2 regions of the Gordonia sp. VNK1 genome follow, and region 1 is predicted to be linked to the other one. Evidence: predicted binding sites of a transcription regulator. Region 1 holds the regulator's gene; the other holds the start of a gene.
The links. The regulator LexA, encoded in region 1, represses DNA repair genes until DNA is damaged. The targets are predictions, from matches to a motif close to CGAACANNTGTTCG.
Positions count from the first base shown of each region.

Region 2: the regulator LexA is predicted to act here: its motif matches at 2,575-2,588, upstream of ruvC (crossover junction endodeoxyribonuclease RuvC).

Region 1 covers NZ_JBDZDJ010000003.1:41,209-46,438, forward strand. The annotation lists gene hrpA (ATP-dependent RNA helicase HrpA) at 1-1,212, shown strand, start outside; gene nrdR (transcriptional regulator NrdR) at 1,186-1,692, opposite strand; gene ABLE94_RS04145 (LysM peptidoglycan-binding domain-containing protein) at 1,717-2,316, opposite strand; gene lexA (transcriptional repressor LexA) at 2,583-3,323, shown strand; gene ptsP (phosphoenolpyruvate--protein phosphotransferase) at 3,363-5,150, opposite strand.
Region 2 covers NZ_JBDZDJ010000006.1:289,788-295,017, reverse strand. The annotation lists gene ABLE94_RS10225 (acyl-CoA thioesterase) at 1-378, shown strand, start outside; gene pdxT (pyridoxal 5'-phosphate synthase glutaminase subunit PdxT) at 375-977, shown strand; gene ABLE94_RS10215 (YebC/PmpR family DNA-binding transcriptional regulator) at 1,089-1,841, shown strand; gene ABLE94_RS10210 (nucleoside/nucleotide kinase family protein) at 1,892-2,500, opposite strand; gene ruvC (crossover junction endodeoxyribonuclease RuvC) at 2,613-3,182, shown strand; gene ruvA (Holliday junction branch migration protein RuvA) at 3,179-3,778, shown strand; gene ruvB (Holliday junction branch migration DNA helicase RuvB) at 3,775-4,875, shown strand; gene yajC (preprotein translocase subunit YajC) at 5,060-5,230, shown strand, end outside.

The sequences.
Region 1 (5,230 bases):
TGGCTGGTACCGGGAATGCGATCGGAACTGGCCACCGAACTCGTCAAGACCCTGCCCAAACAGCTTCGCAAGACAATGGCCCCGGCACAGCGCTTCGCCGATCTGGCCCTGTCCCGGCTGACGCCGCGCTCCGAACCACTGGTCCGTGGGCTGGCCCGCGAGTTGTCGACGATCACCCGGCACACCGTGACACCGGCGGACTTCGCCGTCGACCGCCTGCCCGCCCACCTGCGGATCACCTTCGCCGTCATCGACGATTCGGGCGAGATCCGCAGGCGCAGCAAGTCGTTCACAGATCTCACCGCCGACGGAGCGGACCGTCGACCGACACCCCCGGCCGCGGTGTACACCACCTGGACCGCCGACGGGCTCGGCACCCTGGCGGCCACCGAGACCGCCGACGTCGCGGGCCAACACATCACCCGCCATCCCACGTTGCGTGCCGTCGGGGATCCCGGCCGATCCGTGGGCGTCGCGCGGGCCACCGCCGCCACCGAGGACGAGGCCAACCGGATGCGGGTCGTCGGTGTCATCGCGCTGCTCGACCACACCATCACCGGGCTCTCGTCGAAGGCATCGTCGGGCCTCGACCCCGCCGGGCGACTCGCGTTGAGCCAGAACCCCTACCGGGATTCCAGCGAGTTCTTCGCCGACTGCACCAGGCGGGCCATCCGGGACCTCGTCGACGTCGACGCGGCGGCCCGGGTGCGGTCACCGCAGCAGTTCGATGCGCTGGCCGCCGCACTCGGTCCGCGCGTACGTTCGGCCGCACCGGAGTATCTCGCCTCGGCCGTCAACGCACTCCGGATGGTCGCGCCGCTGCGTCAGGCGATCGATGAGCATTCCGGTCAGGTCGCCGCCGACGACGTCGCCGAGCAACTGGCCAACCTGATCTTCGACGGCTTCGTGCTGGCCACCCCGCGTGAGCACCTGGCCGAACTCCCGAGATATCTGGCGGCCGCACGCGAACGGCTGGAACACCTTCCGGGATCGGCGGACCGGGACCGGGCGGCCATGGGCACGCTCGACCGGGTCACCGGGCGGTGGAATCAGCGACTCGCCGAGGTACCCGAGGCCCGTCGCGATCTCGTCAACGAACAGGCGCATTGGATGGTCGAGGAACTGCGGGTGGGTCTGTTCGCCCAGCGGCTGGGCACCCGATATCCGATCTCGGAGAAGCGTGCGCTACGAACCCTGGATCGACTCGGCTGAGAGGGCATCGGGCGCATCCGTGCCGTTGCGCCGCGTGAGATTGCCCTGCAGATCGTCGATCTCGCGTTGGAAGTCCTCGAGGGAATCGAACGACCGGTACACCGACGCGAACCGGAGATAGGCGACCTCGTCGAGGTCACGCAACGGTTTGAGAATGGCGAGACCGACCTCGTTGCTGGGGATCTCCGCGACGCCCGAGGCGCGCACCGTCTCTTCGACCTGCTGCGCCAACTGGGCCAGATCGTCCTCGTGGACGTGCCGTCCCTGGCAGGCGCGGCGCACCCCGCGCATCACCTTCTCCCGACTGAACGGTTCGGTGACGCCGTTGCGCTTAACCACCGCCAGCACGGCGGTCTCCACGGTGGAGAATCGTCGGCCACAGGCGCTGCACGAACGGCGACGACGGATCGCCTGTCCCTCGTCGGCGACTCGGGAGTCGATGACCTTGGTGTCATCATTCCTGCAGAACGGGCAGCGCATGCATCGAGAATAGCGCCTCACCGCTCAGCGATATGCGGGCGTCAGCAGCGCCTGACCGACACGCAGGGCGCTGCCACCCATGTCGTTGAGCTCGACGATCTCGTCGATGACCGCCTGCCGCGGCATCTCGGGCGCGACGCGCGCGGCGACGGAGTTCAGCGACTCCCCCGCCCGGACGTGCACCACCTGCGTGGCCACCGGCGTGGGGGCGGTGGATTCCTGGTAATCGCTGCCGGCGACACCGATCAGCCACACCAGCATCGCCAGCGCCACCCCGGTCAGCAGGGCCACCGCGGCACCGCGACGGCCCGCCCGACGGGACTGCGACGCGGGCGCGGCGCACGGCGTCCCGGCCGGGCGCCTGGGGATCGCGACCCGGGGCCGGTCGACCGGACGATTGTCGGCCGGGCGGTGGAGGTGCCGGTGCCGCGCCGCCGGGGTGGCGCGGCGAGCCGGCACCGGCCGTCCGGCATGCACGATCGCGCCGCGCCGGGGCGTGACATCGTCTCGCGCCGCACCCCGGGCATCGGGAGCGGCACCGAAACGGGCACCGGACGGGGTGCGCCGAACCGTCGCCCGACGCGCCTGACCTGCGGTTTCACTGCGAACCAAGGTGTTCTGCATGAGAGTCTCCGATCTCGATCACTCGTTCGAGGAACTGATGTTCGAAGTTCTATCACGCACCTCCGACAATTTCTCGCAACACGTCGAACAAATGTTTGAAGTTGTCGGTGACCTGGACTAACCTGGCCGTTGACCAGCAGCGCAGACCCGCGGACAAACCCCGGCCGCACCGGACCACCGACTGCACGGGACAACCGACCGCACCGGACCACCGACAACACCGTCCGACCACAACAGAGTTTCCGACCGAAAGGATCGAACACCCGATGAGTGAGAAGAACCGACGTTCGACGACGTCGACGTCGTCGACCAAGCGCGGCCGCGGATCGGCCGCCGCCGACGAGCCGGAGGTCCCGTTCGACGCGGCGGCCGCGGAGGCCTCGCTCACGCCGCGTCAGCGGGGCGTGCTCGATGTGATCCGCAAGTCGGTGCGCGAGCGCGGCTATCCGCCGAGCATCCGCGAGATCGGCGACGCCGTCGGGCTGGCCTCGACGTCGTCGGTCGCCCATCAGCTGCGGACACTGGAACGCAAGGGACTGCTCAAGCGCGACCACAACCGCCCACGCGCGGTCAACGTGCAGGACGGCGAGCACACCCCACCGGACGACACCGCGGTCGCGTCGAATCTGCCCGCCCCGACCTTCGTCCCGGTTCTCGGGCGCATCGCGGCCGGTGGACCGATCCTCGCCGAGGAGGCCGTCGAGGACGTCTTCCCGCTGCCGCGTGAACTCGTCGGCGAGGGTTCACTGTTCCTGCTGAAGGTGGTCGGCGAGTCGATGATCGACGCCGCGATCTGTGACGGCGACTGGGTCGTCGTCCGGCAGCAGAACGTGGCCGACAACGGTGACATCGTCGCCGCGATGATCGACGGCGAGGCGACCGTGAAGACCTTCAAGCGCAAGGACGGTCACGTGTGGCTGATGCCGCACAACGAGCATTTCGAACCCATCCCCGGCGACGACGCCGCCATCCTGGGCAAGGTCGTCACGGTGATGCGCCGGATCTGATCCGGCTCCGGGCCCGCCCGGTGCGGCGCTCGCCGAAATTCAGCCGGCGAGCGCCGCGGTGGCGGCCTCACGTGCGGCCGCCGGGGAGGCGGTCGCGAGGGCAGCACTCGCCGCGGCACGGCACGCATCGAGTGTGACGCCGCCGAGTTTGGCACCGACCGCCGCCGACGCCGCCGGAGCACTCGACAGCGAGGTGACGCCGAGTCCGACGAGTACGCAGGCCAGCAGCGGGTCGGCGGCGGCCTCACCGCAGACGCCGACCGGTTTACCCGTACGTTTCCCGGCCTCGGCCACCATCGAGATGAGCGCGAGCACCGCGGGCTGCCACGGATCGGTGAGTTCGGCCAGATCGGCCGACATGCGGTCGGCGGCCATCGTGTACTGCGTCAGATCGTTGGTTCCGATCGACACGAAGTCGACCTCGGCGAGGATCGACGACGCGAGGATCGCGGCGGACGGGATCTCGACCATCACCCCGGCGACCAGACCACGCCCGCGGACCTGTGCCGCGAACTCCGCGGCCTCGTCGGCCGAGGCGATCATCGGTGCCATCACCCATGGAGTGCTGCCGGTCTCCCGGGCGGCCGCCGCGATGGCGTCGAGTTGCCCGGCGCGGATCTCCGGATGCCGAGCGGTGATCCGATTACCCCGGACCCCCAGAGCGGGGTTGGCCTCGGTGCCGTGGTCGACGAATTTCAACGGCTTGTCCGAACCCGCGTCGAGCGTCCGCACGACGACCTTCTTGCCCCCGAACGCCTCGAGCACCTCGCGGTAGAGCTCGGTCTGCTCGGCCACCGTGGGTGCCTCGGCGCTGTCGAGGAAGGCCAGTTCGGTCCGGAACAGGCCCACTCCCTCGACCGGATAGGCGGTGGCGGCGCGCGCGGAGACACCGTCGGCGACGTTGGCCAGGATGGCCGCCTCGTGACCGTCGGCGGTGTGCCCCGGCCCCGACCAGCCCGCGACGAGTTCCGCCTCGCGCCGGCTCTCGTCGACGGCCGCCTGCGCCTGCTCCGGATCCGGTTCCAGCACAACGGTTCCGGCGGTGCCGTCGACGAGCACCAGGGTTCCGGCGGGTACCTCGTCGAGGTCGGCGACCGCGACGATGCACGGGATGCCCAGCTGCCGGGCGATGATCGCGGTGTGACTGGTCGGCCCGCCGAGTCGCGTCACCAGCGCGGTGACCAGTTTGGGATCGAGGCCGGCGGTGTCGGCCGGCGCCAGATCGTCGGCGCAGAGCACCGACGGCTCGGTGGGCACCGGCACACCCGGTTCGGGTTGTCCGAGCAACTCGGCCACGACCCGATCGCGGACATCGTTGAGATCGGTGACGCGTTCGGCCATCAGACCGCCGAGTTTGGTGAAGAGCGCGGCGAACTGGTCGGTCGCCGCGGTCGCGGCCGATGCGGCCGACGACCCGGAGGAGATCAGCTTGCCCGCCGCACCGATCCAGCCGCGGTCCTCGGCGAGGCCGGCGGTGGCGATGAGAACCTCGGCGGCCGCACCGGAGGCATGTGAGGCACGTTCGCGCAGCCGGGCGGCCACCAGCCCGGCCGCGTCGACGAAGCGGGACTGCTCCGCCTCCCGCGCGTCCTCCGGGATCGTCGCGGTGTCATGCACCGGGGCGACGCGCTCGCCGGGGCGAACCACCGGCCCGTAGGCCTTCCCGCCGACCACGGGGGTCCCACGCAGTTCCTGAGCCTGCTGATCGTTCACTGCGCTGCCCTTCGTTCGAGGTTCGTTTCGGCCGTCGTCGGCCGATCTGGTCTGTGCTGTCGCGAGATCGCTCTCCCGGCGGCCCGATCTGTGAAAAATCTGCCCGCCGAACATCTCTTGTGATCGAAGTTACAAGAAATCCTTGACTTGTCAACACAAACAGGCGTAAACACAGATATATCAACATTGAGTTC
Region 2 (5,230 bases), on a different contig from region 1:
ACCAACGAGTATTTCGCCGCGCAGCAGCGGGTGTGGTTCCGCTACCGCCATCCCTTGCCCGACGACCAGACGATCCACGTGTGCACGCTGGCCTACATGAGCGACATGACTCTGCTCGGATCGTCACGGGTGCCCCATCCCGACGTGACGCCGCAGGTCGCCTCCCTCGATCACGCCATGTGGTTTCTGCGCCCCTTCCGCGCCGATGAATGGCTGCTCTACGACCAGACCTCGCCGTCGGCCGGCGGTGGGCGAGCCCTCACGCAGGGACGCATCTTCGACCGTGCCGGCCGGATGGTCGCCGCGGTCACCCAAGAAGGGCTGACCCGACTCGGGCGCACCATGCCCGCCGACCAGCACGCGCGGCAGGAGCGGTGAGCGCGCCTCGCATCGGTGTTCTGGCTCTGCAGGGGGATGTGCGTGAGCACCTGGCCGCGCTGACCGAGGCAGGTGCCGACGCGCTCGCCGTCCGCCGACGCGCCGAACTCGACTCCGTCGACGGCCTGGTCATCCCGGGCGGGGAGTCGACGACGATGAGCAAACTGCTCGGGGTGTTCGACCTCTACGATCCGCTCCGGCGGCGTCTTGCCGACGGCATGCCCGCCTATGGATCGTGCGCCGGCATGATCATGCTGGCGTCGTCGATCCTGGACACCCGGGCCGACGCGCGCCACCTCGACGCTCTCGACATCACGGTGCGGCGCAACGCATTCGGACGTCAGGTGGAGTCCTTCGAGACCGATCTCGAGGTCGCCGGGATCACCGACGCGACCCCCATGCGTGCGGTGTTCATCCGGGCACCCTGGGTCGAATCGACCGGCGACGGCGTCGAGGTCCTCGCCCGTGTTCCGGACGGTCCCGCGGCCGGCCGGGTGGTCGCGGTACGCCAAGGTGACGTCCTCGCCACGTCCTTCCATCCGGAGGTCACCGGCGACCGACGTGTGCATGCCTACTTCGTCGACATGGTCCGCCGGTAGACTGACCTGTCAGGTTGTGCGCCCACGACCGTGATTCGGGTCACGGGTGGGGTGGCGCACTGAGTGATCGAGAGTTGTGCACGTCAGTGCCGGAAGGATCGGGTAGAGCGTATGAGCGGCCATTCCAAATGGGCCACCACCAAGCACAAGAAGGCCGTCATCGATGCCAAGCGCGGCAAGATGTTCGCCAAGTTGATCAAGAACATCGAGGTCGCGGCGCGGACCGGTGGTGGCGATCCGGCGGGTAATCCGACGCTCTATGACGCGATCCAGAAGGCCAAGAAGAGCTCGGTACCCAACGACAACATCGAACGCGCACGCAAGCGCGGCGGCGGCGAGGAGGCCGGCGGCGCCGACTGGCAGACCATCACCTACGAGGGCTACGGGCCCAACGGTGTCGCGATCCTGATCGAGTGCCTCACCGACAACCGCAATCGTGCGGCCGGCGAGGTGCGCACGGCGATGACCCGCAACGGCGGCAACATGGCGGATCCGGGTTCGGTGGCGTACCTGTTCACCCGCAAGGGTGTGGTCACCCTCGAGAAGGCCGGGCAGTCCGAGGACGACGTGCTGATGGCCGTCCTGGATGCCGGGGCCGAAGAGGTCAACGATCTCGGTGAGACCTTCGAGGTGGTCAGCGAGCCCACCGATCTGGTGGCCGTACGCACCGCACTGCAGGACGCCGGCATCGACTACGAATCCGCCGAGGCCGATTTCCGGGCGTCGGTGGAGGTCCCAGTGGACGCCGAGGGTGCCCGCAAGGTGTTCAAGCTGATCGACGCGCTCGAGGACTCCGACGACGTGCAGAACGTCTACAGCAATGTCGACGTGAGCGACGAGGTGCTCGCCGAACTCGACGCCTGACCCGACCGGCGCGCGCTCGACCCGCACCCGGCGATGCCGGACTCCCGGTGTCACCGGATGGCGATGGCCGGTCGTTCGGGATGGTCGTAGCGCACCTCGATGTCGGGCAGCGGCCCGAGTTCCTGCTGCTCCATGAGCGCGGCGATCGTCCAGTGCTCGTCCGGCGGCAACCGTCGACGCAGCGTGGGCGGGCTCATCCGCAGTGCGATGCCCAGATCGAGGTCGAGATCCTCGCGCAGCACCATGGGGCCGGCGACGAGAAGTATCTGGTCGTCGGTCGCGTGCTGCCGTTGATCGCGAAAAGATCTGTCGGAGTGGCCATCCCAGAGTCGCGGCAGCCACCGTCGATGGTGTCGGAGACCGTCGAGCACCTCGCGGCGCAGGGCCGGGTAGTCGTACCACGACGTCCGGAAGCTCTCGACGTCGTGGGCACCCCACTCCAGCCGGAGGGATGCGGGACGGAGGTAATCGATCACCCGGATCACCGCGGCGGCACGGCCGCGCGCCCGCAGAGTCGCCGCGATGGCCTCGGCGATCGATTCCGGCCGGGCCGGCGACGCGCCGTCGACGCCGACGATCGACGCGCCGTCGAGGTCCAGGCAGGTCTGCGCGCACATCTCGACGAGACCATCGGGATCGATCGGGGTGTAATGCGTCATCACCGGACATTCTCCCCGGCGCGAATCGGGGTCGTGTCGATCCGTTGCATTGTCGGTGGCCGCCGGTAGCATCTCGAACAGCTGTTCGTCTTGCGGAGAGAGGTGTGTGACCGTGCGGGTGATGGGCGTCGACCCGGGCTTGACCCGGTGTGGCATCGCGCTGGTCGAGTCGGGGAGTGGTCGGCAGGTGACCGCCCTCGACGTCGACGTGGTGCGCACGCCCACCGACATGGACCTGGCGCAACGGCTGCTCGCGGTCTACTCCGCCGCCTGCCATTGGCTCGACGTCCATCAGCCCGACGTGGTCGCGATCGAGCGGGTCTTCGCGCAGAACCAGGTGTCCACCGCGATGGGTACGGCGCAGGCGGGTGGGGTGATCGCGCTCGCCGCCGGACAACGTGATGTGCCCGTCCGATTTCACACGCCGTCGGAGGTGAAGGCCGCGGTGACCGGCAACGGCCGCGCCGACAAATCCCAGGTCACCTCGATGGTGACGCGCATCCTCGGGATGCAGACCAAACCGCGTCCGGCCGATGCCGCCGATGCCCTGGCCCTCGCCATCTGTCACTGCTGGCGTGGCCCGATGATCGAACGCATGGCGCAGGCGCAACAACGCGCCGACGAGATCGCCCGGACGCACCGTCGCCGGGTGGCGGCGGCCGAACAAGGGAGGAAGCGATGATCGCCTCGGTACGCGGGCCGGTGCTGGAGGTGGCACTCGATCACGTCGTCCTCGACTGCGCCGGAGTCGGCTATCGCGTCCTGGCCACCCCCGACACGTTGTCACGGCTGCGACGAGGCGACGAGGCGACGCTGCTGACCTCGATGATCGTCCGTGAGGACTCGATGACCCTGTACGGGTTCACCGAACCCGACGCCCGAGCCCTGTTCGCGCTGCTGCAGACCGTCACCGGGGTCGGGCCCCGACTCGCGATGGCGACCCTCGCGGTCCTCGAACCCGACGCGCTGCGCCGCGCGTTGGCCGACTCCGACACCAAGGCACTCACCTCGGTCCCCGGAATCGGCAAGCGGGTGGCCGAACGTCTCGTCGTGGAACTGCGCGACAAGGTCGACCGGCCGGTCGCCGACACCGCGACGGCGTCGGGTGTGGCCGGCGCGGGTGGGGTCGCCGGGCAGGTCACCGAGGCACTCATCGGGCTCGGATTCACCGCGGCGCCCGCGGAGAAGGCCGTCGCATCGGTGCTGGCCGAGTCACCCGACGCCGACGCATCCGCGGCGCTGCGCCGATCGCTGGCCCTGCTGGGGAAGACGGCATGACCGGCGAGTACCCCGAGGAGGCGGGAACCGACGACGAACGCGAGGTCAGCGCGCTGCCGGTGCGCGCCGACGGCGACTTCGACGCCGGGTTGCGGCCGCGGTCCCTGGCCGATTTCATCGGGCAGCCCCGGGTGTGCGAGCAACTCGAACTGGTGCTGCACGGGGCGAAGAAGCGGGGGAGCACCCCCGACCACATCCTGTTGTCGGGGCCACCCGGGCTCGGCAAGACCTCGCTGGCGATGATCATCGCCGGGGAGATGGGATCGGCGATCCGGGTGACGTCGGGGCCCGCGCTGGAACGCGCCGGTGACCTCGCGGCGATGCTGTCGAACCTCGTCGAGGGTGACGTGCTGTTCATCGACGAGATCCACCGCATCGCCCGGCCGGCCGAAGAGATGTTGTATCTGGCGATGGAGGACTTCCGGGTCGACGTCGTGGTCGGAAAGGGCCCGGGGGCGACCTCGATTCCGCTCGACGTCGCACCGTTCACACTGGTCGGCGCGACGACCCGATCGGGATCGCTGACCGGGCCGCTGCGTGACCGCTTCGGGTTCACCGCGCACATGGAGTTCTACGAGACCGATGAGCTGGTGCGGGTGCTGCGGCGGTCGGCCGGCATTCTCGGTCTCGACCTGCAGGCCGATGCGTCGTCGGAGATCGCGAGCCGGTCACGCGGCACCCCGCGCATCGCCAACCGTCTGCTCCGCCGGGTCCGCGACTACGCCGAGGTACGGGGCGACGGGATCATCACCGTCGACATCTCGCGCGCGGCCCTGGCCGTCTACGACGTCGACGAACTCGGCTTCGACCGCCTCGACCGAGCCGTCCTCAACGCCCTGATCAGGGGATTCGGCGGTGGGCCCGTCGGCGTGTCGACGCTGGCCGTCGCGGTCGGCGAAGAACCGGCAACCGTCGAGGAGGTCTGTGAACCGTTCCTGGTCCGGGCCGGGATGGTGGCCCGCACCCCACGCGGGCGGGTGGCCACCGCGGCCGCCTGGCATCACCTCGGCCTGACACCGCCGGCCGGCGCGCTCAACGCCACCTTCGGCGTTCGACCCCGCGACGGCGGAACCGCGTCACTGTTCGACGAGCTGTGATCGGGCAAATCCGGCACCCCGACGGCGGCCACCTCGACACGGCGGCCCTAGGGAAACCGGCGATGGCCATGGCACACTGGACAGAGTGCATGCCGACACACACTTGTCGGCACCCCCGCGACCCGTGGTTCCCACGCAGCGTCGCGGGTGACATTCTCGATACGACAAGGACGATTGTTTCCTGATGGAATCTCTGTTTCTCCCGTTGCTGCTGGTCTTGATGGTCGGTTTCATGGTCTTCTCGATGCGCAAGCAGAAGAAGCGTGCGGCCGAGATGCAGGACATGCAGAACTCGGTGCAGACCGGAACCCGCATCCAGCTCTCCAGCGGACTGTTCGGCACCGTGATCGACGCA